One region of the Paenibacillus sp. M-152 genome, then DNA from elsewhere that is predicted to be linked to it. Evidence: riboswitches for the same ligand, from Rfam matches in the RefSeq annotation. Region 1 holds a riboswitch; the other holds the start of a gene.

Evidence for each region. Region 1 has a riboswitch for glycine ahead of EGM68_RS19905 (alanine/glycine:cation symporter family protein). Riboswitches for the same ligand answer to the same signal wherever they lie in the genome.
Region 2: it holds a riboswitch for glycine, as region 1 does, so the genes downstream of both, sdaAB (L-serine ammonia-lyase, iron-sulfur-dependent subunit beta) here and EGM68_RS19905 (alanine/glycine:cation symporter family protein) in region 1, are expected to answer to the same signal.

What each region holds. Positions count from the first base shown of each region.
Region 1 is NZ_CP034141.1:4,554,446-4,570,617, reverse strand. Features, by position in the region: gene EGM68_RS19910 (glycoside hydrolase family 1 protein) at 1-880, shown strand, start outside; glycine riboswitch at 1,049-1,133, shown strand; glycine riboswitch at 1,145-1,240, shown strand; gene EGM68_RS19905 (alanine/glycine:cation symporter family protein) at 1,386-2,804, shown strand; gene EGM68_RS19900 (iron-containing alcohol dehydrogenase) at 2,862-4,034, opposite strand; gene EGM68_RS19895 (carbohydrate ABC transporter permease) at 4,182-5,009, opposite strand; gene EGM68_RS19890 (carbohydrate ABC transporter permease) at 5,031-5,906, opposite strand; gene EGM68_RS19885 (ABC transporter substrate-binding protein) at 5,939-7,222, opposite strand; gene EGM68_RS19880 (PTS transporter subunit EIIC) at 7,420-8,901, opposite strand; gene EGM68_RS19875 (MIP/aquaporin family protein) at 9,218-10,042, shown strand; gene glpK (glycerol kinase GlpK) at 10,074-11,567, shown strand; gene EGM68_RS19865 (LacI family DNA-binding transcriptional regulator) at 11,654-12,694, opposite strand; gene EGM68_RS19860 (GH1 family beta-glucosidase) at 13,059-14,405, shown strand; gene EGM68_RS19855 (exodeoxyribonuclease III) at 14,518-15,282, opposite strand; tRNA gene EGM68_RS19850 (tRNA-Arg) at 15,497-15,570, opposite strand; gene EGM68_RS19845 (hypothetical protein) at 15,809-16,172, shown strand, end outside.
Region 2 is NZ_CP034141.1:518,680-534,851, reverse strand. Features, by position in the region: gene opp4A (oligopeptide ABC transporter substrate-binding protein) at 1-248, opposite strand, end outside; gene EGM68_RS02425 (ABC transporter permease) at 292-1,191, opposite strand; gene opp4B (oligopeptide ABC transporter permease) at 1,229-2,197, opposite strand; gene EGM68_RS02415 (ABC transporter ATP-binding protein) at 2,211-3,137, opposite strand; gene EGM68_RS02410 (ABC transporter ATP-binding protein) at 3,115-4,146, opposite strand; gene EGM68_RS02405 (DUF6359 domain-containing protein) at 4,475-6,079, opposite strand; glycine riboswitch at 6,294-6,408, shown strand; gene sdaAB (L-serine ammonia-lyase, iron-sulfur-dependent subunit beta) at 6,620-7,309, shown strand; gene sdaAA (L-serine ammonia-lyase, iron-sulfur-dependent, subunit alpha) at 7,299-8,198, shown strand; gene EGM68_RS02390 (Ig-like domain-containing protein) at 8,310-10,646, opposite strand; gene EGM68_RS02385 (serine hydrolase domain-containing protein) at 10,786-11,946, opposite strand; gene EGM68_RS02380 (hypothetical protein) at 12,110-12,571, opposite strand; gene EGM68_RS02375 (non-oxidative hydroxyarylic acid decarboxylases subunit D) at 12,643-12,867, opposite strand; gene EGM68_RS02370 (non-oxidative hydroxyarylic acid decarboxylases subunit C) at 12,909-14,327, opposite strand; gene EGM68_RS02365 (flavin prenyltransferase UbiX) at 14,356-14,946, opposite strand; gene EGM68_RS02360 (LysR family transcriptional regulator) at 15,108-16,013, shown strand; gene EGM68_RS02355 (response regulator) at 16,086-16,172, opposite strand, start outside.

The DNA.
Region 1 (16,172 bases):
CAATGTCATGACTATGAGTCCGTTTACTGGCGGCGGTGTGGTTATTGACCGTGTAGGAAACAAGCAACAAGCGATATATCAAGCATTGCACCATCAATTTGTAGCAAGTGCACTGGCGACCAAACGGGGACATGAGATCATTCCGGATGCTCAGATCGGCTGTATGCTGGCTCGCATTGAAAGCTACCCACATACGTGTAACCCAGAGGATATTCTGAAAGCACAGCATGAAAATCAAATGAATCTGTTCTTTACGGATGTGCATGCTCGTGGGGAGTATCCCAACTATATGAACCGCTATTTTGTAGAAAATAATATTGTGATCCAGACAGAACCCGGCGATGCTGAAATTTTGAAAAATAATACGGTTGATTTTATCTCATTTAGCTACTACATGACCTTGACCGTATCGGTAGGTCCAGAAGGAGAAAAGGCAGCAGGGAACCTGATTGGCGGTGTGAAAAATCCGTATTTGCAGTCCTCCGATTGGGGATGGCAGATTGATCCGATCGGCCTGCGTGTTACACTAAATACGTTTTATGACCGTTACCAAAAGCCGCTGTTCATCGTGGAAAATGGCCTGGGTGCGTACGATAAGGTAGAAGAGGACGGCTCTGTGCATGACACGTATCGCATTGATTACTTGCGTCAGCATATTGCCCAAATGAAGGAAGCCATTGCTGACGGTGTTGATCTGATTGGTTACACCAGCTGGGGTCCTATCGACCTTGTGAGCATGTCTACTTCCGAAATGTCCAAGCGCTACGGATTTATTTACGTTGATTTGGATGATGACGGTAACGGAACGCTCCAACGCTCCAAAAAGGACTCATTTAACTGGTATAAAAATGTGATAGCAACCAATGGTGAAGAATTGTAATTCTATATCGTTTTGGGCGGGTACAGCAGAGAAAATCCTTAGGATGCAATCTGCTGTACCCGCTTTTTGTATAGACACCCTATTAATTTGTCAGAGGGCTTCACAAATTTTTCACTTGTAATACGCTGAAAGTTTTCTGTATAATAAATAAAAATTTCATATGTCTGGTTGATGTTTGCGGGAGATGGAACGAAAGTTCCGACCGAAGGGGCAAAACTCTCAGGTGCTTAAGCTGATTTACAGCAACAAGCAGGGACCGTAAACGGACAGAACTCTGGAGAGACCCTTAATTGGGCGCCGAAGGTGCACCGCAGATTATTATCTGCTTAAACTCTCAGGCAAAAGGACAGAGACGCGAATAACCTGTGACAGGGAATACTCTACGCTTTTAGAGATAAAATCCTGTACAAATTGGTTTGTTTTTCGTGCCTTTAACCTCTCCAGGAGTCGAATCAACGGATTTGACTCTTTTTTGTTTTTTAATATGCTGGAGGAGCGGGTTGAAATGAATTTGGTACATTTATTAGAAACAATTGACAGTTGGATGTGGGGAGCGCCGCTTCTAATTCTCGTCATGGGCACTGGGTTGTGGCTAACGATCCGTCTGAAGATGCTTCAGATTATTCGATTGCCCTTAGCGCTCAAGCTAATTGGTAAAGCGCCGGACGAAGGCAGCGGGGATGTCAGTAGCTTTGGAGCATTGAGTACGGCACTCGCAGCTACTGTAGGTACGGGAAGTATCGTCGGTGTCGCAACAGCGATCAAACTGGGTGGGCCCGGTTCATTATTCTGGATGCTGGTTGCAGCTTTTTTCGGGATGGCAACCAAATATGCGGAAGGGTTATTATCCGTTAAATACCGTGTTAAAGACCGGAACGGACAATTTTCGGGTGGACCGATGTATTATATTGAAAACGGGCTTGGCCGCCGTTTCAAGCCGCTGGCGATGTTGTTTGCCTTTTCTGGTATTCTTGTAGCACTATTTGGAATCGGTACTTTTCCGCAAGTAAAGGCTATCGTTTCTTCTACGGAAAGTAGTTTTGGCGTGCCAACAGTAGTTACAGCAATCATTATTTCCGTGTTGACGGCTGTTGTTACGATTGGAGGACTCAAAAGTATCGCCAAGGTATCCACAAAGATTGTTCCATTCATGTCGGGGCTCTATATCGTGGTTTGTTTAATCGTACTCATTAAGTTTGCAGGAGAGCTTCCTCATGCGATCGCACTAGTATTACAAGGGGCTTTCTCGACAACATCTGCGACGGGTGGATTTGCCGGAGCCACGATTATGCTGGCGATGCGAAGCGGAGTTGCCAGAGGGATCTTTGCAAATGAAGCTGGTTTGGGAAGTGCGCCAATCGCAGCAGCAGCAGCTAAGACGAAATGGCCCGCAGAACAAGGACTAATATCCATGACGGGCGTTTTTATCGATACGATGATTATTTGTAATTTGACAGGATTTACATTGCTGGTTACGGGAATATGGAGTGGAAATGATGATGGAGGTCTGATGACTCAACATGCGTTTTCCAGTGCCTTTCCGGCTGGAGCAGAGCTCGTGACGATTAGCCTTATTTTATTTGCGTTCACAACGATACTTGGCTGGAACTACTACGGGGAACGCTGTGTTGAATATTTGCTTGGGGTCAAGTGGATTAAACCATACCGTTATCTGTTCATCATACTGGTTGCCGGAGGCGCGTTCATCAAGCTCGATGCCATCTGGCTGCTGGCAGATATTTTTAACGCAATGATGGCTTTTCCGAACCTGATTGCACTGCTCGGCTTGTCAGGCATTGTCGTTGCAGAAACCCGAACCTATATGAACTCTTTGTACCCTAATAAGAAAAAGGGCATTCTTGCAGGTGCCAATGTAGGGGCGGCTATCCAAGTAGAAGAAAAAGGACAAACGATCAATTCATAAATAATAAAAGGGAGTGCTCTCAGCCATCACAGGCTTGAGGACACTCCCTTTTAATTGTTATAACGATGCACGCAAAATAGCTAAAATATCTTCCTGTTTCAGCTTTTGATAATTACCGAAACCTCCGTGCTCCATTTCACGGGCCGCAATGCTTGCGATGTTTTCCAATTGTTCATCATTAATGTTGTAATCGGCCAGGGTAGAAGGGGCACCAAGACTTGTCCAGAACGCACTTAGACGGTCAATACCTTCCAAGGCAATTTCTCTGTCAGTTTTACCTACAGTGTTCAAGTCGAACATACTGAGCATCAGCCGCTTCATGCGTGCAGCGTCCTGATCCACTGTATGTCTCATCCAGTTGGGAAACAGAATCGCTAGACCGCCAGCATGAGGAATATCATATACAGCAGATAGTGCATGTTCAATGGTATGCGAAGCCCAATCCCCGAAGTAGCCCATTTGCAGCGTACCGTTCAGGGCAATCGTCCCAGCATATAATATCGTTTCGCGATGCTCATAGTTGTGCAAATCCTCCAGCAGCTTAGGTGCCGTTTCAATCACGGTTTGCAGCACAGAAAAGCACATACGATCTTGCAGCGGTGTATTTTTAACATTGTGAAAGTACTGTTCAAAGACGTGGCTCATCATATCCACCATGCCATAAACCGTCTGATCACGTGGCACAGAAAAGGTGTTTTTCGGGTCCAAGATGGAGAATTTAGGATGCGTCACCGCGCTGCCCCACACGTATTTTTCGTTCGTTTCCCAGCTGGTGATGACAGAATCCGGATTCATTTCCGAACCCGTGGCGGCGAGTGTAAGGATGGTACCGAAGGGCAAAGCCTGGATTGGCATATGTTTTTTGTTGATAATATCCCACACATCGCCGTCATATTCAGCCCCTGCTGCGATGGCTTTGGTGCAATCAATAACGCTTCCGCCGCCAACTGCAAGCAGGAAGTCTATCTTTTCATTTCGGCAAATCTCGATGCCCCTCTTAACGGTAGACAAGCGCGGATTGGGTTCAACGCCCGACAATTCATGAATGTAGAGGTGCAGAGGCTCTAACGCGTTTAATACCTGGTCATACAAACCATTTCGCTTGACACTTCCGCCTCCATATACCAGCAAAATGTTTTTGCCGTAATTCAACAGCTCTTGCTGCAATTGTTCAATTTGATTGTCTCCAAAAATTAATTTGGTGGGATTATAATATGTGAATTTGTTCATCTGGAAGGTTCCCCTCGGTTCATAGTTCATGTTCAAATTGTAATCTCTTATCTTGACTAGCTCGTTAATATCTGACTTGGCCATGTAAGATATTTGAAATGACGATTAACAATTATATATGAAAAGAATAAGGGGAATCAAGTGAAGCTAATCTTTGATCGCTCCAGCGGCAAGATCGGAAATAAACTGGCGGCTGATAAAAAGAAACAAAATAATAAGAGGGAGTACAGCCAGCAGGGTGCCAGCAATGACCATCGCATAGTCCGTATTGTAAATCCCGTTCAACTGGGACAATGCAATCTGGAGCGTAAATTTGCGCTCATCCGTTAAAACGATTAACGGCCATAAGTAATCATTCCAAGCTCCTATAAAGGTAAATGCGCCGAGAAAAGCGAACGCAGGTCTTAAAATCGGCAGTGCTACATTCCAGTACAGCCGGAAAAAGCTGCACCCGTCCATACGCCCCGCATCCAGCAACTCTTTGGGAATGGATTCTTCTGCATACTGGCGAATCCAAAAAATCCCGAAAGCATTTACCATACCCGGGATGATGAGCGCTTTGAACGTACCTACCCATCCAAAGGAAGCCATCATGACAAAGGAGGGGACGAGCGAAAGTTGTGAAGGGACCATCATTGTTGCAAGCAGTATGACGAATAGCCCCTTTTTGCCCGGAAAATCAAACTTGGCGAATGCAAAACCAGCCAGTGAATCAAAAAACAGCACCAATAGGGTAACAGAACTGGCTACAAAAAGGGTATTAAAAAAAGCTCCAGCAAAATCAATCTGCTGCAATACTCTCGTTATGTTATCCAGGAAGTGGCTACCGAACCACAATTGTGGCGGAAAACGATAGATGTCTGAGGTTGTACGGGTCGCCATGACGATCAGCCAGTAAAACGGAAACATCGACAGGATGATCCCCACCAACAGCCCGGCATATAGAACAATGGATTTTGCACGTGTCTGCATCATGTTGTGACGCTCCTTCCATCGTTATTTTTTACCTTGAACGAGTTTCCAATTGATGATGGAGAATACGGCAATGATGAGAAACATACCCCATCCGACGGCAGCACCATATCCAAAATAGTTGTTGATGAACGACTCGCGGTACAGGTATAAAACGATGGTCATGCCACTTGCCCCGGAACCGCCGTCATTACCGACCAGAACCTGTGGCTCAGTGAAGAGCTGCATACCGCCGATGGTGGACGTAATGACCGTAAACAAAATGACTGGACGCAACATGGGAATGGTGATGCGGAAAAAAGCCTGTGCTCCGGTTGCGCCGTCTATTTTGGCGGCCTCATACAGCACATGCGGAATACTCTGGAGTCCAGCCAGATAGATGATGGCGTTGTAGCCCATCCATCTCCAGACGACCATGGAAGAAATGGCGATTTGGATACCCCACGGCACATTGAGCCATTGGATCATAGGTAGCCCCAAAAGCTGCAGAAGATAGTTGAGAAATCCAAAATTGTTGGCAAATAAGGCGCCGAAGATGATGGCAACAGCAACAATAGACGTCACATTGGGCAGGAAGAATCCAACTCGCCATAAGGTGCGCAATTTCACAAAAGGGGCATAAAGCAGAAAGGCAACAATAAGGGCTAGAAGTAGCATTGGAATCGTGGCATACACCCAGATCACAAACGTATTGCCTACAGCCTGCCAAAATTCGGTGTCTGTCACAAGGTAACGAAAGTTACCCCAACCGTTATAGGTCATGTCTCCGATCCCGTCCCATTTGTGAAACGCCAGGTACAATGAAAAGCCAATCGGAAACAAGCCAAAGATGGCAAACAGCAGATAAAATGGCGAGATCGCAGCATATACGGCCCGGTGCTTCCAGATTTCTCTCAGCATATTGTCCACACGCCTTTTTTGGATTTTGTTTTTTACCGCTGTAATTCCCGTTCAATTCGTTGCATCGTTTCCGACCATAATGCGTCGGGATCGGCATCTTGTTTGGCCACATTGGAAAGGCGGCGGGTCACTATGCCATGGATGACAGGATAGCGCTCGCCGAAATAGCTGCTTTTCACATGACGCGCGGAGGCGGCAAAAATGAGACCAGTGGCCTGACCACCAAAGAAAGGCTCGGGTGTCTCCATGACTGGATCGTCATAGACGCCGGGAGTGGATGGGAACAGCCCGATTTTGTGGTAGGCTTCCAGTTGGTGTTCCGGGTTTTGCAGCCAGGTCAGGACTTCAAAGGCTTCTTTGGGGTGTTGGCTGGATTTGAGGATAGAGATGAAAGAACCTCCCAGATTGCCGTCTCCTCCAGGAGCCCGAGCGACTCTCCATTTGCCTGCTGTATCCGGTGCAGCCTCTGTGAGAACTTGCTTCATCCAGATTGCCCCTACGAACGAGGCGATTTTACCGTTATTGACCGAAGCGTTCCATTCGGGAGTCCAGCCATCCGCATTGGCGAGCAGATGCTTCCTATGGAAATCCACAGCGGTTTTCCAGCCTAGGCGGATGTCAGGAGATTGATTGCCGACATAACTTCCGTCCGGCTTGAAGTATAGGGTCGTATGCTGAGCAAGCACTTGATTGTAAACGTTTACAATATTATCAGCCAAAAACGAACGACTTCCGAATTTCTGACGAAGTTGTTCTCCGGCTGCCATGTAATCATCCCATGTACGGATAGAGGAACTGACCTGTTCAGGATCACTAGGTAAGCCCGCCTGTTCAAATAGGTCGCTACGATAGAAGAGGGCGGTGGGCCCAGTGTCCATAGGAAATGCAATCATTTTACCATCAGGAGTGATCCCCTGATTCCATTTCCATTCCAAATATTGATCCTTCAGGCGGTCTGCTCCGAGTTCCCTTAAATCATAAAAACGATCCGCACTGGGGAACAGCTCCACCATCCAGTCGTTCAGAGCTACGATGTCTGGTTCACCGGAACGAGCTGCGAGCGTTGTCTTCAGTTTGGCTTTAAAGTCACCGCCTATTTTTTGAGTTTTTAATTCAATGTCGGGGAACTGTTTTTCCGCCTGGGCGAGCAATTCATCATCAATAGAACGATTCCAATACCATAATGTAAGCGTTATCTTTTTTTCGTTTGACAAATTAGTTTCAGATGATTGGCCTTCAGAGGACAGGGACCCACTACAACCACTAATCATAGTGAGAAAAGCAAGACATAATATCAGCCATTGTACTGTCTTCACATCATTTCCCTCCTTGCTGTCTGAATAATCTGCCTACTGAACAAGTTGTAAATGGTTTAGCTCCATCATATGAAGCTGTTACCCATTTATGTGCATTGCCTTAACCAAAAACAAAAAATTTGAAACGTTTATCCATAAAAAAAAGCACGTGCGTCTGTTATAGGAAGATCGCACGTGTTTAAGTCAGGAGATTAGCTTCATGACATCAATCGTTGTATCTCATCTTTCAGAGTTTCGGACCGAGTACCGAAAATAACCTGCAGGGTACCGTTCCCAAGCCTGATAATTCCTGACGCTCCGAGCTGCTTAAGAGCTTGATCGTTAACCGCTTTGTCGTCTTTGACGACAAGGCGTAGCCGTGTGATACAGGCATCAATGCTTTGGATGTTGTCTGAACCGCCGAGATAGGTTAGGACCTTGTCTGCATGACTGGACTGAATGTCGGATAGGGTGCTTGCCTTTCCGTGGGGTATGGATTCGTTAGCCTCAGATAGGAGATTGTCATCTGCATCGTCTTCACGCCCGGGAGTCTTTAGGTTGAATTTGAGAATGATGAAGCGGAATAGAAAATAATACACGAAGGCGAAGACAAGCCCGATCGGGATCATTCGCAATGGATGGGTAGAGAGCTTCATATTGACCAGATAGTCAATGAGACCTGCTGAAAAAGAAAAGCCGAGTTTGACATCCAATAGGTATACGACCAGACCGCTCAGCCCTGTCAGCAGAGCATGAACGCCGTAAAGCAATGGTGCAATGAACATAAACGAAAATTCGAGGGGCTCAGTAATTCCGGTCAGGAACGACGCTAGCGCAGAACCAATAAAGATGGAAGCGACAGCTTTACGTTTTTCCGGTTTGGCCGTATGGATGAATGCGAGAGCCGCCGCCGGCAGAGCGAACATCATAATGGGGAAGAAGCCGGACATGAACATACCTGCCGATGTATCACCTGCAAAAAAACGCGTCAGATCACCATGAACAACTTCACCTGCAGCATTGGTATAGTCACCAATTTGAAACCATGCGATCGAGTTCAACACATGATGCAAACCGAGCGGGATCAGCAGCCGATTGGCAATCATAAACACCATTGACCCGATTCCGCCAAAGCCGACAATCCAGTTGCCGAAGGCTGCAATTCCATCTTGTATCGGACTCCAGACCATGCCGAGCAGAATGGCTAGAATCATGGTCGTGAAGGCGGTAATCATGGGGACAAAACGTTTGCCCGAAAAAAAGCCAAGCCAATCTGGAAGCTGAATATTGTGATATTTTTTGAACAGGTAAGCAGACCATCCGCCGATAAAAATACCACCCAATACGCCCATGTCCAGCTTGACGTCGTCTGGAATATACGCAAATATACCCGGTACGGCCGCCAAAATACGGGTCAGCACCAAGTAAGCAATGACTGCTGAAAGTGCGGCTACTGCGTCGCCTGCCAGGCCAATGGCAACACCGATCGAGAAAATGAGCGCCAGGTTGCCGAAGATAGCACCCGCCCCTTCGTTCAGAAAAGGAGTGACATAATGATTGAGAAATCCACCCATTCCAGGACCAAGCGGAATGTCTGTTTCATAATTAATGAGAGCTAGCCCTTGCAAAATCCCTGCGGCGGGTAAAGTAGCTACTGGAAGCATTAACGACTTGCCGATTTTTTGTAGAAATTTCAGCATAACATTCTTCCCTTCTTCATCAAGTTTGGGAGTGTCGTATTCATCCTGAAATCCTTACGTCCAGCCATTTTTTTACATCATAAATCGCGCAATCTAACATGGTCAACGATTATTTTAGAATACTAAAAGACGTAAATCCGTAGTTGACATCGCTTACATGCTTATATAATATCAAATTTAAGTTAATAATCGTGACGGAGACGAGAGAGCCACGCAGACATCCCATGTACAGCACAGGGTTGGTTTGTGATGGCTTTTCTTTTTTTGCGCGATGAAAACGATCAAAATCGGAGGATCTATTGAGGAGGTTGGTTGTATGTCGCCATACGCAGCCGAATTCATAGGGACAATGATTCTTATTGCCCTAGGTGGCGGAGTGTGCGCAGGGGTGTCCCTGAAAAAGTCATTTGCTCACGCTTCCGGCTGGATTGTGATCGGAATGGGGTGGGGGCTCGCGGTAGCTATTGCGGTGTATGCGGTGGGTCAAATCAGCGGAGCGCATTTGAATCCGGCAGTTACACTCGCGTTGGCATTTCAGGGTAGTTTTCCATGGCAGGATGTTCCCGGCTATATTGTGGCCCAGCTTTTTGGGGCCATGGCGGGTGCAGTGATCGTCATTTTGCATTATTGGCCCCACTGGAAAGAGACGGAGGACGCAGCAACCAAACTCAGTGTATTTGCGACAGGACCAGCTATTGATCATCCGTTTGCCAACGTGCTTAGTGAAATGATAGGTACTTTTATCTTTGTCCTTGCCTTACTGTCGTTTGGTGCCAATTCATTTACAGACGGCCTGAAACCGCTGATTGTTGGTTTTTTGGTTGTCAGTATCGGTTTATCCCTTGGAGGTACAACGGGTTATGCCATCAATCCAGTGAGGGATTTTGGACCGCGTCTGATGCATTATTTGCTACCGATTCCCGGCAAGGGAGCATCCAACTGGAAATATGCATGGGTGCCCATTGTAGGACCGCTATTGGGGGGATCTTTCGCAGGGCCATTTTATCAGGCCATTTTTAAGGGGAGTGTAACTTCGGCTTTCTGGATTTTATTAGGGGTCATCGCGGTGGTACTTTTGATTACCTTCCGTATCAGTCGTACTTATAAAAATCATAAAATGAATCATAAGCTAACAGCGTAAAAACGATGGATTTACACGGGGAGAGATGAACATGGGAAAATATATTTTGTCACTAGACCAGGGAACGACAAGTTCAAGAGCGATTTTGTTCAATAGCGAAGGAGATGTGGTGTACTCAGCCCAGCGGGAATTTCCGCAATATTTTCCTCACCCCGGCTGGGTAGAGCAGAATGCGAATGAAATCTGGAGCTCTATTCTGGGCGTTATTGCCTCCTGTCTTTCCGAATCGGGTGTAAAAGCAAACCAAATTGCTGCCATCGGCATTACCAATCAGCGTGAATCGGTGGTCGTGTGGGACAAAAATACAGGATTACCCGTGTATAACGTACTCGTATGGCAATCACGCCAAACCTCGGATATTTGCGAAGAATTGAAGCGGCAAGGGCATGAGGAGTTGTTTCACAGCAAAACAGGGTTATTGATCGACCCGTATTTTTCAGGCACTAAAGTAAAGTGGATACTGGATCATGTAGAAGGCGCGCGCGAAAAGGCGGAACGAGGTGACTTGTTATTCGGTACGATTGACTCGTGGCTAATCTGGAAACTATCCGGTGGAAAGGCTCATGTAACAGACTACTCCAATGCGGCCAGAACGCTGATGTACAATATTTATGAGCTCAAGTGGGATGAAGAGCTGCTGGACATTCTGGGTGTTCCAAAAATCATGCTGCCTGAGGTAAGGCCCTCTTCCGAGGTATATGCGCACACCGTGGATTATCATTTTTTTGGTCAGAATGTACCGATCGCTGGTGCAGCAGGTGACCAGCAGGCAGCCTTGTTCGGTCAGGCTTGTTATGAAAAAGGAATGATCAAAAACACTTACGGCACAGGCTGCTTTATGCTGATGAATACGGGGGATCAGCCTGTTGAATCCAAGCACGGTCTGATCACGACCATCGCTTGGGGACTGGAGGAAGGCAAAGTGCAATACGCACTTGAGGGGAGTGTGTTTGTTGCGGGCTCGGCGATCCAGTGGCTGCGAGACGGGCTGCGCATGTTCCGTGAGGCGAAGGACAGTGAGCCTTATGCGGCCCGTGTTTCCTCTACAGAAGGGGTGTATCTTGTACCCGCTTTTGTCGGACTAGGCAGCCCCTACTGGGATAGCGAGGTGCGTGGAGCGATGTTCGGTCTGACGCGGGGAACCACAAAAGAGCATTTTATCCGCGCCACCTTGGAGTCGCTCGCTTATCAGACCAAGGATGTGCTTACAGCTATGGAGATTGACTCAGGTATTACGGTGAAGATGTTGCGAGTGGATGGTGGAGCTGTGTTGAACAATTTTCTGATGCAATTCCAGAGCGATATTCTGGATGCGACGGTGGAACGGCCGGTCATCCATGAGACAACAGCGCTGGGTGCCGCATGTCTGGCAGGCTTGGCGGTTGGATACTGGAAGAGTACAGATGAACTTCGTAAGCGAGTGAGGGTGGAAACTTCCTTTACCCCTACGATGGATGAAGCAACACGTGACAGCCTGTATGAAGGCTGGAAAAAGGCCGTGAATGCAACGATGGCCTATAAGTAATAGCTTAAACGAAGAGGCTCTATATATTTAAACTGTAAAAAGGTGACTTCTGAATTCAACAGGAGTCACCCTTTTTAAGGTATATGCTATCCCTTGATCCTCGTATGGTTCCAATTTTGCCGGGCTCCGCAAGAGGTACGAATGACTAGTTCGGGCTCTACTTTAATACATTTCGTATCCATTTGTTTATTCATCAGGTCAAACAGCACCATGGCGGCTAGACGACCTATTTTTTGCTTGTCTTGTTTTACAGTCGTCAATGGAGGATCGGTATAACGACAGGCTTCAATATCATCACAGCCTACTACAGCAATATCCTCGGGTACCCTCAAGCCGCTTTCCTTAAAAGCACGGATGGCACCAAAGGCAAGCAGGTCGGTAGCCGCAAAAACAGCTCTTGGTAAATCTCCTTGCTGTATCCACGCCTTCGCGATCTGGTATCCATCCTCTGCCGCATAGTCCTTACCATACACGATCCATTCAGGTCTGAAATCAAGGCTAAACCGCTTTAGTGAAGCGATAAACGCTTCCTCTCTCTCTTTAATAACCAAGGAGGGGCGTTCAATGCCTATAAAACCCATCTCGCGGTATCCATTCATGTAAAAGTGCTCAACAACCTTCATTGAGATCTTTTGATTGTCGGACATAATGTAGCAGGAACTGGCTCCGGTTAGCTCAATATCGACACCGATGCAGGGGATAGGACTGGCGTCGAGATCGAAAACACTTTTCTCCACTTCGTCCCCAGCAATAATAATGCACCCGTCCACTGAAAAATATTTCGAGCGAGCCCAATAGTCCTCTCCATTATCTAGAAATTTTTCATTTGAAAAAAACAGCAGGTCATAACCGAGCAAGCCAATCTGCTTTTTGAAAACATTAATGATGTCCACAAAAAAAGGATGACTAAAATCGACATTCAGCTTGCCAGCGAATATAACGCCTACCAGATTGGATTTTTTGGTAGCAAGTGTTTTAGCCGAGGAGGAAGGTCTATAGCCTGTTTCCTCCATAATTTTAAGTACTCGCTGCCGGGTTTCCTCACTGATATCTGTGTAATTGTTTATGATTTTCGAAACCGTCGCTACTGAAACGCCTGCCATACTAGCTATTGTTTTTATATTCATGGAATCCTCCGCAACTAAACTGATTTAGTTGAATTGACTTTGTATTTCAAATTCAATGATTACTCGTATTCTATGCTACCTCATAGATGGGAGTCAACAGAGTTAATAAAGGATTTATCCTAATATTTTAAGGAGTAACAACGATAATTTAACGGTTATTATATTTTTTTGATATTTCATAATTCTCTATTTACAAATACAGGTTATTCGATACATAATAGTAGCTGTAATTAACTAAACCGCTTTCGTAAAAGTGAATGCATTTACCGCTGGTTATTTTGCATATTTTCCTCCAGCGCTTTATTGTCGGCGGTGCAATGGCCGGAGCTGTGAAGTCTTTATTTCTGAAAGGAAGGTACCGAGTATGAGCGAGAATATCTTTGTATTTCCTGATACGTTTATGTGGGGAACTTCAACCTCTTCCTATCAAATTGAAGGTGGCACAAATGAGGGCGGCAGAACGCCCTCCATTTGGGATACTTTCTGTCAAATACCCGGGAAGGTGATCGAAGGGGACTGTGGAGAAGTGGCTTGTGACCATTTTCACCGCTTTAAAGAAGACGTGCAATTAATGAAACAGCTTGGTTTTTTACATTATCGTTTTTCTGTAGCTTGGCCGCGCATTATGCCCGCGCCCGGCGTGGTCAACGAACAAGGGCTGCTCTTCTATGAGCATCTGCTGGATGAGCTTGAGTCGGCCGGGCTAATTCCAATGCTGACTCTGTATCACTGGGATTTACCGCAGTGGATTGAGGACGAAGGTGGATGGACGCAGCGAGAGATTATCCAACATTTTAAAACGTATGCCTCTGTGATCATGGACCGATTTGGCGAGCGAATAAACTGGTGGAATACGATAAACGAGCCTTATTGCGCCTCTATTTTGGGATATGGTACAGGGGAGCATGCTCCTGGTCATGAGAACTGGAGCGAAGCCTTTACTGCTGCCCATCATATTTTGATGTGTCATGGGATTGCGATCAATTTGCATAAGGAAAAAGGATTAACAGGTAAAATTGGCATTACGCTAAACATGGAACATGTGGATGCCGCTTCCGAGCGACCCGAGGACATAGCTGCTGCTGCCAGAAGGGATGGCTTTATTAATCGTTGGTTTGCTGAGCCATTGTTTAACGGAAAGTATCCTGAAGATATGGTGGAATGGTACGGAACGTATCTGAATGGATTGGATTTTGTACAGCCTGGTGATCTGGAGCTGATTCAGCAACCGGGAGATTTTGTAGGCATTAACTATTATACCCGCAGCGTCATTCGAGCAACTAACGACTCTTCGCTACTGCAAGTGGAGCAGATTCACATGGAGGAGCCAGTAACAGACATGGGATGGGAGATTCACCCTGAATCCTTTTATAAGCTGCTGACGCGGATTGAAAAGGATTTTAGCAAGGGCTTACCCATTCTGATTACGGAAAATGGAGCAGCGATGAAGGATGAACTGGTGAATGGACAGATTGAAGATACCGGGCGTCAGTGCTATATTGAAGAGCATTTAAAGGCGTGTCATCGCTTTATCCGGGAGGGAGGTCAGCTCAAGGGCTATTTTGTCTGGTCTTTCTTTGATAACTTTGAATGGGCCTGGGGATATAGCAAGCGTTTTGGTATTGTACATGTCAATTACGAGACGCAGGAACGGACCCCCAAACAAAGTGCGCTGTGGTTCAAGCAAATGATGGAGAAGAACGGGTTTTAAACAGAAAACCAGGTGCAAGTTAGCAATAGCTTCAATTTATGTAGGCCGTCATGCTGTAAAACAGAGCATGACGGCTTTTTAATTTTATAAATCCTTGCGTCAGGTAGGGGATCTATGCAGAAATATCTTGCAAATCCAATATAACAGGGCAGTGGTCACTGCCTGTAATATGGCAATCAATACTCGCATCCATTAATAGCGGACGAAGCCTCTCTGAGACGAGGAAGTAATCAATCCGCCAGCCGATATTCCGTTCCCTCACCTTTGGCATGTAGGACCACCAGGAATAAACATCTGTCCGATCAGGATAAAAATATCTGAAGGTATCTATAAATCCGGCGTTGAGGAGCTGTGACATGCGGTCTCGTTCCTCGGGTGTGAAGCCAGCATTACCGTAGTTGGCTTTGGCATTTTTAAGGTCAATCTCCTGATGAGCCACGTTCAAGTCTCCGCAAATGATGACAGGCTTCTGAGCGTCTAGTTGTTGCAGATAGCTGCGAAAACGGTCTTCCCATTCCAGTCTATATGGCAATCGCGATAAGTCTCGTTTCGTATTTGGTGTGTACACATTGACGAGGTAAAATTTTTCGAATTCTAGTGTAATAGTTCGACCCTCTGGCTCTTCATTTTCTTCAAGTCCATAATGCACAGAGAGCGGCTTGATTTTGGTGAAAATAGCTGTGCCGGAGTACCCTTTTTTCTCAGCGTAATTCCAGTATTGAGCGTATTCCTCCATGTTCTCCATGAGGATTTGTCCTTCTTGAAGCTTCGTTTCCTGTACGCAAAAAATATCAGCATTCGTTTCTTTTAGATAAGTATAAAATCCTTTGGTTACACAGGCTCTTAAGCCATTTACATTCCAAGATATTAATTTCATTTGATTAAACTCCTTACTACTCTACGCAGTCAAGCGGTGTAATGGTATACCCTCGATAAAAGGCTGTCCCAGACAAGCGCTCAAACAGCGCTGCGGAAACAGCCTTTTCTACATTAAAATAGGTTGTAATACGATGCTAGGCTTCAACATCCACAGTGGGTCCTATTTCGCTGGAAAATAAAAAAAGCTTCCTAAATAGGAAGCTTCGGCTATACGTCCCAGGAGGGATTCGAACCCCCGACCGACGGCTTAGAAGGCCGTTGCTCTATCCAGCTGAGCTACTGGGACATAAAATTCAAGCGAATATTAATATATCATATGGATGAAAAAGATACAAGTCTTATTTTGCATATATCGCTTATTTGGGCTCTACACCACATAAATTCAGAATACACATCGTTTTTTTTGCCTTATAAAAGGGTATGTTAGAATACAGGTGAATATGTTGAAGACGAGTGGTTGAACTTCGGCTGCTGTTTCTCATATAATCTACAAATACTTTAGCTTGCGGAGGAGAGGGGGTGCCTTGAAAATAAAGGACTCCAAGGTGACGACAAAAGAAAATAATATCGTATTGTTTCCGAAGACACTGGACTACTATCAAATTCAACTTACGGTGATGCTTGAGAACGAACGTTACGGAGAGGCGATGGGGATGCTGCGTTTTTTGATGCAGTGTCAGGGACAGGAGCAGAAACAATACGATGAATGGAACGCTCTGTTACAATGGCTGGAAGCTGCATTTCCACAGTACGCTGACAGCGGGGCGGCAACGGACAATGTGGAAGAAGACGAAGTCAGTGAAGTTGAGTTGGCTCGCCGTCATGCACGCTTTAAGCAGGAACAGGATGCAGGCTACGGTAACAAGCTTTTGCAGATGGCTATGGATC
Region 2 (16,172 bases), 1.8 Mb from region 1:
CCTTCAAAAGGGGTATCGGACACGAGTGCATAATTGATGATGCCGCCCTTAATCGGGGGGTTATCGTTCTTGACCGCCTTTGCCAGCGCAGTCGCATTCACCTGCTTGCTGTCGGCCCCTGATCCACCTGTACCGTCAGACGATTTTGCTCCATTCGAAGCGGAAGGCGAGCCGCTGCATGCAGCCAAAGAAAGCACCAAAATGGCAGATAGAACAGGCAGAATTCCTTTTTTCCAGCGTTTAACCATTGTAAACCCCTCCTTGTTGTTGTCCTTATCCTTGAATTTCGGTTTAACCCAATCGTTGTTTGGCATCAGTGGCACGTTTGAGCGCCTGACCGATAAAGTTGATTGCCAGCATTAGCACCAATATAAGCAGTGAGGCAGGCAACCACATCCACCAGTTGTTCTGCAATACATCCGGGTCATTCGCATAACTCACCAGTGTCCCCAAGCTCGGAGTAGATTCCGGCAAGCCAAAGCCGAGATAGGAAAGCCCGGTCTCGATCCCGATATTTCCCGCAAGACTGAGCGTTAGATTAACAATCACAACAGAGCTGAGATTGGGCAGCACACCCAACCAGATGATCTTCCAATTGGGTGTGCCAAGGGTTTTGGAAGCCTGCACGTAGTCCAGTTCCCGCTCAGACAGCACCTTGGCCCGGATCAGGCGCGCTTTTCCAATCCATAAAAAGGCAGTCATAATAAAAATAAAGGAACCTATGCCGCTTTTGGGCACAATGCTGACAAATACGATAACCAGCATCAAGAATGGAAGCACCAGGATAAAATCAATGATTCGCATGATGATGTTATCAACCAGTCCTCCATAAAACCCAGCCAGTAAGCCCAGCGTCAAGCCGATGGCGGCGGATAACAAAGTAATCGTAAAGCCAATGGTAAAGGAATTGCGGGCCCCAATGACCAGCTGGCCGAATATATCCCTGCCCGCTCGGTCCGTACCCAGCCAATGCACCGAACCGGGAGCTTCGCGGATCGCACCCAAATCGACCGTCGTGACTACATCCTGATTGACAAACAGGACAGAGGCATATATAAAAATCAAGAACAGAGCCACAAATCCAATGGAAATCAAGGCCATTTTGTCACGTACGAGTTCACGACGCAGTACAGACCAGCTAGACGGTGATTTACGAATGATTTCCGGCGAGAAGACGTCCTCCACCTGCATAGACACCATAATCCCTCCTTTTCTCTAGACTTGTTCTCTATTCAATTCGAATGCGGGGATCGACCTTGCTTAGGATGACATCAGATAAAAGGGTCCCTAATAGTGCCAAGAAGCCGGAGATCATGACCAGTGCGTTCACAACTGAAAAGTCCCGTTGGGTGATGGACTGAAGAAATAGCTGGCCCAACCCCGGATAACCAAAAATAGATTCTAGGAAAACGTTGCCCGCAATCACACCCGTCAGGTCGTAGCCCAAGAAAGCAGCAATGGGTAATAAAGAGTTTTTGAAAATATGACGGGAATAGATCTTTCCTTCGGGTACCCCCTTGGAACGCGCCGTTTTCACAAAATCCTTCAGACGTGTGTCAATGACCTCATTGCGCAAATACTGAATCGTAGCCGTTGTACTGAGCAATGCGCCTGTAACCGCCGGTAGAATGAGGTGATATGACTTATTCACGTAATATGACCATGTCCCCGGCTCTACACCTACATCCACACTGCCGCTGGTTGGAAACCAGCCAAGCCTGAACCCAAACACGTACAACAACAGCAATGCGAGTATAAATAGAGGTGTCGCAAAGCTGAGATAGGTATACCCGACCACGGTTTTATCCAGCAGACTATGCTGATAACGACCGCTGAGTACTCCCAGCGGAATGGCGATCAGATACGTTAGAACCAGAATCACAACACCCAGAAAGAACGTGTTCCCCAAACGACTGCCAATCAAATCGGTAACGCTAATTTTATGTACATAAGATTTGCCCAGATCCCCATGAGCAAGCTGGACGAGCCAGTTCCCATACTGCACCCACACCGGGTCATTCAATCCCAGTCTTTGTCGCTGTTCTTCCAGTGAAGCCGGATTTAGATTGGGAGTTGAAGTGATGAGCCCTGTCAGGGCATCCCCTGGCATAGCCTTAGCTAGGAAAAATATAAGCACACTCAGTGCAAAAAGTTGAGGGATCATAACCAGCAGCCGGCGCATTGTAAATTTCCACATATTCTGTCCCCCCTTATGGTAGCGCGACTTGATGGGATGAACTTACTGACTTTAGTGCAAACGGCTTTCCACTCGCGTCTAGATGTTTGGGCAGCTCTGACTTGTAAGAGGATAAAAGCTTTTGCCTTTTTTGAGCATTTTCCAGCCGTTTCGCAGGATCGATACTGGGAATGGTGGCAATAAGCCGCTGGGTATACAAATGCTGTGGACGCTCATAAATATCTTGCTCGCTCCCCTGTTCCACTAAGCGACCTCGGTACATGATGCCGATTTGGTCGCACATATGGCGGATAATCCCCAGGTCATGACTAATGAACAAATACGTCAATTTGAACTCCCGCTGCACATCCTTCATAAAATTAAGCACCTGTGCCTGCACAGAAACGTCAAGCGCTGATACGGGCTCATCTGCAATAATCAGTTTTGGGTTTAATGTCAGCGCACGCGCAATCCCGATCCTTTGCCGCTGTCCCCCGGAAAATTCATGCGGATATTTGTAGGCCGCATCAGCGTTCAAGCCAACCTTTTCCAGCAGCATCTGTACTTTCCGCCGTTCTTCCTCATTACTCAGCCTTTCAAAGTTTCGCAGTGGTTCAGCAATGACATCCAATACGCGCTTGCGCGGGTTAAGCGAAGAATAGGGGTCCTGAAAAATCATCTGAATGTCTCTACGCAGCGGATGGCGGTTATTACGACTCAGAGCCGTAAGATCCTTGCCATTAAAAAGAATCTGTCCGCTCGTCAGCTTATTCAGGCCGATAATCGTTCTTCCTGTCGTCGTCTTTCCACAGCCGGATTCTCCTACTAGCCCGTATGTTTGGCCTGCCTCTATGCTGATCGACACGCCATCCACTGCTTTTACCTGATCAACGACACGCTGGAAAAAACCGCCGCGCACCGGATAATGAACCTTTAAATCATTTAGCTCTAGTAGTGCCATGAGCAGCCTCTCCCTTTGTCTCATCTTCAAAATGAAAATGCTGGTAACATGTACAGCGGACCCAATGGCCGGGAGAAATTTCACTTAATCGGGGATGGTCTTCATGCATTCTCTGCTGAATCCAAGGAATACGCGAAGCAAAGCGACAGCTATTGCGAGGAATATCTTGCAAGGAGGGAACAATACCACCGATGACATGCAGCGGTTCTCCCTTGGTATGCGATCCCGGCATGGAGGCTAGCAAGGAACGCGTATACGGATGCTGCGGATGCCGAAATAATTCAAAAACATCTGCGCTTTCCACGATTTCTCCGGCATACATGACCACCACACGGTCGGCTACTTCGGCCACAACGCCAAGATCGTGCGTAATCAGAATAATTCCGCTTCCGGTCTCCTGTTGAAGCTGTTTGAGCAAGTCAAGAATTTGCGATTGAATGGTTACATCGAGCGCAGTCGTCGGCTCATCTGCAATAATAAGAGAGGGTCGGCAAGCTATGGCAATCGCGATCATCACACGCTGGCGCATCCCTCCTGAAAGTTCATGCGGATACTGTTCATACACACGTACGGGGTTGGGTATATCCACGCTTTCCAGTAGCTCCAGTACACGTTCCCTTTTTTGCTTCGTAGATAGGGACGTATGATAATCGAGATTTTCCTCGATCTGCTTACCAATGCACATTAACGGGTTAAGTGCTGTCAGCGGGTCCTGAAAGATCATGCCAATGCCCGCTCCGCGGATTTTATTCATTTGCCCTGAGGAGAGACGGATCAGATCCGTGCCTTTAAAAAGGACCTTTCCTTCGACACGTGTTCGCTCCATGTCATGCAGTTGTGGGATCGAAAGCGCCAGCGCGCTTTTGCCACAACCGGATTCTCCGACTACAGCCAGCACTTCATTGGGATTGACCGTCAGATCCAGATGGTCGACTGCGGGGTGATATTGATCCTTGATGCGAAAAGATACGGATAATCCCTTAATCTCCAACACGGGTTTGATATTCAATGCCCGCTTCCTCCATTCTCCATGGTCTTGTCCCGCTTATTCTCACCATGTTTGATGTTTAAAACCTCTCATGAACATTACATACCGTTTTTGTCGGAATAATTTGAATACATCCTATCACCAGTATATGGATATATCAATTAAGATTATGCTATCAACATCATTTAAAAAATCAATGATCCAGCAGTAGCGCGACTTTCCTGGCACAAAATGTAATCAAATAACCAACCACAGGTTAATTTTCATCACAAAAAAGCCGTTTGATCCCCTACAGAGGATCAAACGGCAAACTAGCACCCAACCACTCACACTGAATTCTTTACGTTTATTACGAAGCCGCTCCATAGGAGCCCGACTTGAACGTTTTTGGATCGTACCATTTGTAGCCTGCTGCTGGAGCAGACCAAGGCTCGGGTTGCGGTTCTGTGGAAGCCGCAGGCTCCTCAAACGGCAGAAGCTTCGTCGGTTGATCCAGCGTTAAACCTGCCACATCGGATAATTTGGTGTAGTCCTGCTTCCACGCAAGCCATTGGACCGTTTGCACCAGGAAGGTGGCATCGTCCACTTCCTTGAAACCATCATATGTCTTTTTCGACTGTCCGTTTTCTTCACGCGCATATTTCGGTGTAGCATCTTCTACAGGGGAAGAATCACCGATAAATGCTGCCTTGCCTTGACCTACCTTGGAGATCGCAGCATAAGGCCCTTCCGCACGGCCTCCGCCGTTATAGACACCCTGGTCTACAGCATTGCCCCATTTATTCGTACCTGTAGGGATATAGGCAATTCCTTTGGCTTTGGTAGGATCAATAATAGCCAGCGTAGATCCCGCATGCATGGCAATCGAGCGTACACCCTTGGTAATGCCAAAGGATTGATCTGCGGCTACAATGTCCGTAGCATTCACGTCACCGAGCGCATTGTAACGGAAACGAACACCAAAGTTGGTTGCCAGCCAATCGGAGCTAGTTAACCCCTGCATCGCCGGTGATGCTGCTTCTTCTGTAGTCATGCCTTTGGCCGGATTAGTATAGGCTCCACGACGGTAGCCATTCATAACCTCAGAGGAATCCCAACGGTTTTTGTTACGGTCCGCATTATAGTGGTCGGAGATGAAGAAGACACTTCCCCCGTTATTCACATATTGCAGCAGGGCAGCCTGCTCGGATGCCTTAAAGGCAACATTCGCTTCACCGATGATGAACACATCATATTGGCGCAGCTTATCATAGGTTATGGCCTGTTCTCCATAAGTAAAAGGAATGGGACGGTTCAGTTGGTCCACTGTAAAACCTACATTACGCAGTCCATTGGCAAAGTCGGAGAAGGCGCCTTCAATGACCCAATCTGCTGCCCCAGCCGTCTGTGCGTGCGTATTATCGAACAGCACCTTTTTACCTTTGCCATCCGGCAGTGTAGTACCGGGTTGACCCGGGTTACCAGGATTAGGCTCGCCAGGTTCACCTGGTTCACCCGGCTCGCTTCCGTTCACCAGTTCAACAGCGCTTGGGCTTTTCACTCCACCAAAATTATTGTAGGCGCCGAGTGTACCCGTCACACGGATTTTGTTGCCAATCAGCTCAGGATGGCCTGTTAGCCCAAATTGCCCTCTGTACGCTGATGTCAGCTGTACATCCAATAGATTAGACGTGCTACGTTCATTGGCCTGGTCGGCAATCAGTACGTTAAAATCATTCGCAAACGGAGAAGAAAAATTAGCCGTTTTCGATCCGGTAGCATGTCCGACGATGTAACCTTCCACCGTCACTGTGCCTCCACTGCCTTGGCGCTGAAGTGCCTCGGCTACTGTCAGTGCTCCCTCCGCTTTGACCTGACCGAATGGAACGAAGATCCCGATCAGCAGCGATACGATCGCTGCCAGATGCAGCACCCCTTTCAAGCGTGAACCTGTGAACCGCAAGCCTTTTACCATACGTCAATATCCCTCCTATAATTCCATAAATGTACTTGTCCTCTATCAGATTAGCTGTCTATCTTCTAATTCCTTCCTGATTTCATCCATAATTATGTAAATTTTAATCTCTTTTATCGGAAACTCGCTTGTTTATGTAAAAAATGAACCCTGCGATTGACACCGAGCACGGCATACATTACGCTAAGAAAGATATGTAGAACGGTATACGCGAATGAAGATGACGGGAGAGTCTGTCCAGGGGCTTACACGCTGGCGGCACCGAAGGAGCAAGACGCCAACACCCGGCTGGCGGATAATCTCTCAGGTCCATGTATCGTCATCTGACGCAACTCTGGAGAGAGCGCAAGCCACCCAAGGGGTAAGGCGGTAAGGACACCGCACGAAACTCTCAGGTAACGAGGACAGAGATAAGGGAAACTTCCTTATCCTGTCCTTTTTTGCGCTCACATTGTACGTCAGCATTAGGAACCGTCATAGCCGCGCAAAAACGCGGAAATACCATATACTATGGTACTAGAACATACAGGGGGCCACACCATGCGTTTCAAAGATGTATTTTCCATTATCGGTCCGGCCATGACCGGACCTTCCAGTTCACACACTGCAGGCGCGGTGCGGCTTGCACGCGTTGCCCGTCACTGGCTCGGGACGCAGCCTGACCGTGCTCGCATGACACTGTACGGCTCCTTCGCTGACACATACAAAGGACACGGTACAGACCTAGCGCTCATCGCAGGACTGCTCAATTACGATACAGACGACCATCGAATTCCAGATGCCGAGCAATGGGCGGAGCAGGCCGGGATGACCGTGGAATTTGCCGTCAGCGGACTACCCGCCCCCCATCCGAACACCGTCCGTTTTGAGCTGTGGAAGGGTGAGGATCAGCGCACACTGCTGGGTTCCTCCATCGGCGGTGGCAGCATCCATGTCCAGCAGCTCAACGAATTCCGAGTCAACCTAACCGGAGAGCTGTCTACGTTGGTGCTTCTTCACTCGGATAAGCCCGGTACATTAGGTGCGGTGACTTCAGCGCTCGGCGCTGCTGACATTAACATTGCCTATATGCACGTGGATCGCAAAGGTCGGGATGGAGAAGCACTTACAGCCATCGAAACGGACAGTCCTCCTACGGCTGAATTAATCGCAAAACTACAATCCTTACCACATATGTACGAAATTAAAATGATTAATTTGAAAAAAGGAGCTGAATCTGATGCGATTTAGCCATCTGCATGAAATCAGCGCTATATGCGCTGAGGAATCCACCACGATTGGCCGCCTGATGATTCAAGAGCAGGTACAAGAGACGAATTCAACGGAAGAAGAAATCTTCCGCCAAATGTCTGATTATTATGAAGTCATGAAAGAGGCTGTTCATCGTGGTCAGACGCAAGACACCGTATCCCGCAGTGGATTAACGGGCGGCGACGGCAAGCGCTTAGCCGAATATCTGCGGACAGGGGAAACCTGCTCCGGCGATGCCTCCGCGCTCGCCATGGCTTATGCGCTCTCCGTGTCGGAGGTTAATGCGTCCATGGGGCGCATTGTCGCCACGCCCACTGCAGGTTCATGCGGAGTCATCCCCGGTGTGTTCATTAGTGCGCAGGAGCGGTTCGGCTGGGATGATGAGCATATGGTGCACGGCTTGTTCGCAGCCGGAGCCATTGGCTACGTCATCGCCAACAATTCCTTCATTTCCGGCGCGGAGGGAGGCTGTCAGGCTGAGATTGGTTCAGCCATCGGGATGGCCGCTGGCGCTATGGTCGAGCTACGCGGTGGCACACCTGAGCAGGCCGTTCACGCCGTAGGCCTAGCGCTCAAGAACACGCTCGGCCTGATATGCGACCCCGTCGCCGGACTCGTCGAGATTCCGTGTATCGTGCGCAACGGGCTGGGAGCCGTGACCGCACTTGCCGCAGCGGATATGGCTTTGGCGGGTGTGCGCAGCGCCATTCCGTCTGACGAAGTCATTGACGTGATGCTTGAAGTCGGCAGCGCAATGCCGTCAAAGCACCGCGAGACCGCCAAAGGCGGCTTGGCCCAGACACCGACCGGCAAGCGTTTGACCGAATCCCTTACTCGCAACACATCGGTCAAAAAGGATAAGTCATAATTGGGGTAACCTCCTCTGTATTAAGAAGCGAGTACGTCCCTTAAGAATAAAAGAGCAAGCATGCCGTCCCTAGACGTATGCTTGCTCTTTTTCTTTTCAGTCGGTTACAGATTACTGAACGGTTACCTGTACCTTCGTCATTTTACCAGCATATTTTACTGTAATTACAGCTTTGCCTTTACCCTGTGCTTTAATGTTACCGTCTTTGACGGTCGCAACGATAATTCTGGATGAGGACCAGACAGCCGGCTTGGAAACATCCTTCTCCGACTCATCCTTATACGTGGCTGTAGCCGTAACCTTAGCCAGCTGCCCTGCCTTCAAAGTCAAGGCGACTTTGTCCGTTTGCAGATATTTAAGCGTATCAACATCAACAGGCACGCTGATCACCTTACCGCCGAACTTCGCCTGAATGTTAGCTTTACCGTAGCTGACCGCGGTAACCTGACCCTTTTTGACGGTGGCTACCTTATAATTGGACGTTTTCCATTCAGCTTGAGTTGTAACATCCTTTTCTTTACCATCACTGGATTTAACCACAATCGCAATCGTTTTTTGATCCCCGGATTTCAGTGATAACGCAATGGCATCCGCTTCAATCTTTTGCGCTACGTCTACTTCTACCGTAAATGTAATGGTTTGCTTGCCATATGAAGCAGTGATCGTTGCCTTACCGCTAGCATTAGCTTTGATCAAACCTTCGCTAACTTCAACTACTTTTACATTGCTAGTAGTCCAAGTGGCGTCCTTGGTTACGTCTGTTTTTGTACCGCCACTCTTAACGCCTGATACTTTCAGCTGCTTCGTTTCCTGAGCACCGAGTGCAATTACGCGCGAGTCTGTTTCCAAACGGTCTACAAGGCCCACTTGTACGTTTATCGTCAGTTTTTTGCCGTTATAGGTTGCGGTAATAACCGCTTTACCGGCCGCTTTACCCGTAATCGTTCCCTTGGACACAGAAGCAATATCTTCCGCACTTGAAGTCCATTCTGCATCCTTTGTAACATCTTCCTTACGCCCGTCCGCATAAGTAGCCGTCAGAGTCGCAGTATAGTCCTCATTAATATCTATCGTTGCCGTTTTAGAGGACAAAGATAGATCACCAGGTACGTTTACGGATACGGTAGCTGTGGCTGTTTTGCCGCCATAAGAAGCTGTGATCGTTGCCTCACCTGTTTTATAACCTGTGACTTCTCCCCCGCTGACAAAAGCGATATCTTCATTACTGGACTTCCACTCTGCTTTACTTGTGATATCTTCTTCCGTCCCTGTTACATAGGTTGCGGTCAGCTTGAGCTTTTTGGATTCCTTAGCATTCAAGCTCAGCTTGTCCTCGCTTAAATCCAGAAATCTAGAGGTTTCAATATCTGTCTTGATCGAAACCGTCTTATCTCCGTACTTAGCGGTCACTGTAGCCGACCCCGCTCCAATGGCCATAATCGTTCCTTTATTCACTGTTGCAATTTTTTCATCGCTTGATGTCCAAGCAGCTTTATCTGTGATATCTGTTACCGTACCATCCGGGTACACAGCAGATACCTGTATTTTTTTTGATTCATCCAAACGGAGAAAAATATTGGTTTCGCTGGCTTTCAGCTTATTCGTCTGATCCACATCCACCGCAATCGTAGCGGACATCGTGCCATATTTACCTGTGATTGTCGCCTTCCCTGTGCTATAGCCGGTAATAGTGCCTTTCAGAACATCTGCCACGGCTGTATTGCTGGAGCTCCACTCGGCAGACTCTGTAACATCCTGAGTCGATCCATCCGGGAACGTGGCTGTCAATTTAACCTTCTCCGTATCTTTTAACAAAAGAGAAACCTCTGATGTACTGGCATCCAGCCGTTTAACCTGCTCTACCTGTACAGCAATCGTTACGGTCTGTTGTCCATATACAGCCTTAATATTAGCTGAACCTGCTCCCTGAGCAGTAACTAATCCGTTGACTACAGTCGCTACCTTCTGATTATCCGAAGTCCAGGTCGCATCACCTGAAACCTGAGCTGTTGTATTATCACTGTAAGTCGCTGTCAGATTGATCTGTCCTGTACCGCTTGAACGCAAGTTCAGGCTTTGTACATTGGATGTCAGCGCCTTAACCTTTTTCGTTACATGTACCTGAACGGATTGTACCTTCTCCTTATAGGTCGCAATCACAGTGGCTTCCCCTTCAGCTTTGGCTGAAACTGTACCATTGTACACCGTAGCAATAGATGTATTATCACTTTTCCAATCTGTGCTTACGGTTACATTTGAGGTTGTCCCATCGCTATAAACAGCCGTTGCCGTCAACGCAGCTGTATCCCCCTGTTGCAAAGTTACCTCGTTAGACGAAAGGACAATCTTGGAAAGCACTGCTTCTGCTGCAGATGCAAACCCTGCATATGATGTAAAACTTGAAATCAGGATGACCAACGCCAGAAAACCGGACCATCTATTCTTCAAAATCTAATTCCCTCCCATTTCAAAGCTAAAAATTAAGGATTTCGCAAAATCCCTACACCTACGTTTTATGTCGTCATATGGAAAAGAATAGTTTAGACTTTAGAGAAAATTTGGTCCTTATTAACTAGAATCGGTACTTTTACAGACAGCTGTAAGCTGCTGCACGAATTCTTAAATGGTGGTACTCTTCCATATTGGGATCAAGCTGATGCATATAAACGACGGAGAACTGTTCGCTCGGATCTATAGAAACCCAGGTGCCTGCCATTCCCGTCCAGCCAAATTCTCCAATCGAGCTGTTTGCATGCCCAGCCGCTTTATCCATTAACGTTCGTACACCCAGCCCATAGCCATAACCTGTATGGTATGAATTGGTGAAATCCGATAGTTGAGCTGTATTCAGATGATTTGTACGCATTAAATCAATGGTTTTTCTCCCCAATAAGTTCACACCGTTTACCGTGCCGCCATTTGACATCATTTGTGAAAATGTGAGGTAATCTTTGACTGTCGAATATAAACCTGCGCCTCCACCTTCATATATAGCATCTGGCTGATGATATTCATCCAGGAAACCCTCAATTTTTTCAAGTTTTCCGGCGTCTGTCCGTTGATACATGGAAGCCATCCGCGATTCAATATCTCCACGATAACGGTAACCTGTATTGTTCATTCCAAGCGGATCAAAGATTTCATCCTTCAAAAATTGCCCTAATGATTTACCTGAAATAACTTCAATAAGACCAGCAACAAGATCGTGGCCATATCCGTATAACCATCGTGTTCCTGGTTCAAATGCAAGCGGAACTTCGGAAAGCGCTTTAATTTCTGTGCGCAGGTCATATTTCCCCTGCTTTTCCTTTAATGCTGTAATGACCTTATGCATAGCTTTTCCTGTTTCTGAAAACTCAGAAGCATACGGAATTCCTGCACTCATATTGAATATATGCTTAATCAAAATAGGGTTATCCGCCTTATCAATGTAGGTGTGTCCGTTAGGAGCAGTTTTGAATACATACGAATTACGATACTCAGGTAAATATTCATACAAAGGCTCATTCAATAAAAATTGTCCGCGTTCGTATAGCATAAGTGCAGCCGCACATACAACGACCTTTGTCATAGAAAACAAGCGATACACGGTATCTTCAGTAATCGGTTTCCGAGTTTCCACATCAGCATATCCATGATACCCTTCATACAACACTTGACCATTTTGTGCAATGGCACAACCACACCCTGCCGGCCCATTCGCTAAGAATCGTTGCAATAGCTGATCTACCTTGTCAAAACGAGACATTTTCATCCCTCCTATTTTCCTTCAAAAGAAACAAGCTTCCCCTTACGCTCTAATTCCTGTTCCAACAAGCTCAACCTGACTCCTTGTAAGCGCTTATTCCCTTGCATCTATTTTAACGGTAAACTTGGTAATTACAAAGATGATTTGTCATAATCAGATAGCTTTATACCAACAACTCTGCCACCGTCTCTTTCCAGCGATGGATCACCGATTCCGGCTCCTTGAGGCGAATTGTGACACCTGTCAAGATATCCGCATATTGAGCCGAATCTTCTCTGGCTGCAAAAACATGGGCCGCAAATCGCTCACGTACATGCTTGGCTCCGGGTAAAGCAGGCAGATGTTTCAGCGACAACCGCACATAATGCGCCTTTCCCCCGGTGAACACCGCAAGCGTTGCCTTCCCAGTACGGATCATGTTGCCTGTCGTGGTCGTACCCGGCCATAGGGCCAGACGCAAATTCCCCTCGTCCAGCGCTACAACCTCGCCCACACTAATCATCGCTATGTGCGGCCACTGATCTTCTGTAACCGTCAACAGCATCATTGCTTCTTGTTGCTTGTGCTCCAACTCCTTGCCGTTCAGCAGCGTGAACAGCTCCTTACCGATCCTTGGCGTCTGCATGAAGTATAATCCCCTTTACATTTGGCCTATAACTTCAAAATACCATAATTTACGGCTACTTACGAACGACCCTATATCCGCTCTGGAATAGGAGGAACATGAGCAGCATCCGGAATATTTTGGGGGTTTACCTTGAACGCCGATTTATACTTTGCTGGATCAGTAATGCTATCCGGTTCTGAGGTTCGCCATGTGAACAGGCATACAGGGCACAACAAAACCTCCCAGGCACCTTTAACCGGCGAATGGGAAACGACTTCTGAACGATTGGACTCACAACGGGGACAAATATGCATTTGTCAGCACTCCTTTAATCTTTCTTTGTTTTTAAAAATATTTAGCGAAGCATTTGGCTCAACTTTTTCTCCCATTCCGCTACACCCAGCGGGGAATCAAGCGGCTGCGAGTAATGGCCTCTAATATCCGGTGCTACAGGTGTCGTCGCATCCAGTATCATTTTGTGCGTCATACCTGCCGGATCAGAGCCGGGGTCAAGCGGTAAAATAGACAAGCCAGGAACAATGACAGCATCATGCTTTGGATGAAGCTTGGTGGATAAAGCCCACATGACTTGCGGCAGATTGAACGGATCGACCTTCTCATCCACCACAATCACCAGCTTGCAATACCCCAATCCATGCGGAGTCGTTAACGCACGCATTCCCACAGCCTTCGCAAAGCCGCCATACCGGGTTTTCGTGGAAATAATAGCGACCAGCCCATGCGTATACATGGCATTAACAGCTACGATTTCATTAGGAAAAGCATCCTTAAGCTGCTGAAACAACGGTACACTTGTATTCACACCGATCATATAATCCGTTTCCGTCCAAGGCATCCCGATGTACAGATGCTCAAAGATAGGCTGTTTGCGGTGATATACACGATTAATCTGAATGACTGGCATCGCGCGACCGCCGGAATAGTGACCTGTGAATTCACCGAATGGGCCTTCATACTCACGTTCACCTGCTAACACTTCGCCTTCCAAAATGACCTCCGCTCCCCAAGGCAGATCCAGATCTGCATCCTTCGCTTTGACCACACGATAAGGCTCGCCCTGAATGGCGCCCGCCATCTCATATTCGGATTGATCGTACAGCAGCGGCGTAGAAGCAGCCGTTGTAATCACAGGCTCACATCCGAGGGCAATAGCCACCTTCAGATTTTCGCCACGCTCCTCAGCCTGACGGATATGGATCGCAATATCATGCTGTGGTACAGGCTGGATGCCCAAACGGTTCTTGCCTTTCACCTGCATCCGGTATAAGCCGACATTTTGCTTACCGTAGGTGTCCGGGTCATCCAGATCGCGTGAAATTAGAATTGCTTTATCCAAATAAAACCCTCCGTCCCCCTGATTCAAACGAAACAACGGCAAAATATCAAACAAATTAATATTCTCCGTAATCTCGACTTCATGAAAAGGAGCGGCTTCTTCCCGCTTCACGGGCACCGGAAATTGTTCATAGCGTCTGGCAAATTCAAAAAACTGCTCCTTGAGCGGCGTATTTTTGGGCATTCCCATCATGAGGGCATGATTGGGCCAGGAGCCCATCACATTCATTGCAATACGAGCATCCGTATATCCATAGATGTTGTTGAAAAAGAGAGCAGGCGTCTTATCTCCAAGATTGTTTAATGCTCTGTTAGCTGCTGCGAGGTCCGGCTCCGGCTTTACCTCATCGCTGATCGTGAGTAATTGTCCCTCCTTTTCCAAGGTGTGTAGAAAATCGCGAAAGTCTTTATAAGCCATCATTCATTCTCCTTCGTCTTTCGATTTCTCAATTCTGGTGCAGCCTGGAGTCATTCTGCTTCATCCCATCCCAGCGTTTGGCTGCGGTTGTGACAATACCGAGCTGATCCAATGCGCGAAAAACAATATGATCCACTAATTCCTCGATACTTGCAGGATGATTATAAAAGGCAGGCATCGGCGGCAGGATCATCACGCCCATACGTGACAGCTCCAGCATATTTTCCAGATGGATACTGCTTAATGGTGTTTCTCTGGTCATGAGCAGCAGCTTCTTTCGCTCCTTCAGTATCACATCCGCTGATCGGGTAAGCAGGTTGTCCGCCATACCGATACGAATAGAGGCAAGAGTCTTCATACTGCAAGGAGCGACGACCATACCATCTACCCGGAAGGAGCCGCTAGAAATACGTGCGGCCTGATCCTTATACGAGTAGACTGCATCCGCCATTGCCTCCACTTCCTTCACCGTGTAGCCTGTCTCATAGGGAATGTTGGCAATAGCCCACGGGGATAGTACCAGATGGCTTTGGACTCCAGCCTCCCGTAATTGTTGCAATATACGGATACCAAAGATTGACCCTGTCGCTCCCGATATTCCTACAATGATTTTCTTCATATGTCCCCTCCTTCCACCCCATCGTTTTATGTTCACCCATGCATTACTGTCAAAAATTATACGCCCGTTCCCTGCACACGAAAAATATATATAATATATGTAATGCATACTTTAAAAGTATTCAAATCGAAGCGTTGCTTAGAAATGAGGAGGAATCCCCAATGGACTTGAAGCATCTGCATTACTTTTGCGTCATCGTGGAGGAAGGGCAAATCACCAAGGCCGCCAGAACGCTCAACATGGCCCAACCTCCACTGAGTCAACAACTCAAAAATATGGAGGACGAGCTTGGTGTAAAGCTGATTTACCGTGAAGGAAAGAAGTGGGAAGTTACCGAGGCCGGATATACACTGTATACACGCGCCAAACGATTATTGGCTGAAATGGAGGACACCTGTAGAGAAATTGGGGAGTTTGAAAACAGAGTAACCGGCACACTTGCCATAGGCACGTCATCCGCCTGTATGTCTCTGATTACTGAACAACTCAGTCACTTTCATCAGGTTTATCCAGAGGTATACGTTAAAATAGGACACGGAGACACACATCATCTGGAAGAGCTGCTGCATCAAAATAAAGTCGATCTGGCCCTGCTGCTGCTTCCGGTAGACGACAAATCGTACCATACGATTGAACTGGAGGGCGTTTCTTTTGTTGCGGTTCTTCCGTGTGAATGGGCAGATCGCCATCCCAGTGGGGAAATTACATTACAGGAAGCTGCCAGCTATGACCTCTTGTTGGGACGCCGAACAGAAGGACACGGACTATACGAAACCGTCATCCGCAAATTTCAGGAACACCATCTTATTCCGCGCGTCGTATTGGACTGTCCAGAAATATCGACCATTCTCTCGCTCGTTTCCACAGGCATGGGAATTACCATTATTCCATCCGCTGGCTTGGGACAAGAATACGGGGACAGATTTCGCACACTCTCCATTAAGGAGCCATTCCCCTTCACACAGCCTGCCGTCGTATGGCGCAAGGATCGTTATTTATCCAATGCAGCTCGCAAATTTGTTGAACTGCTACAAGCTGGAGACACGAAAAAGACTGTTCCCGAGTAGATGCTCTACCGCTCTACTCCTGAAACAGTCTGATGCTGGATGAACTTCCTTCATTCGGTCGTTGATACCAACTTATTTAACTCCTTGATGCCGATACTCGGTCGGAGTCATTCCACATTTGCGCCGAAACACCTGTGTAAAATGCCTCATATCTTGATA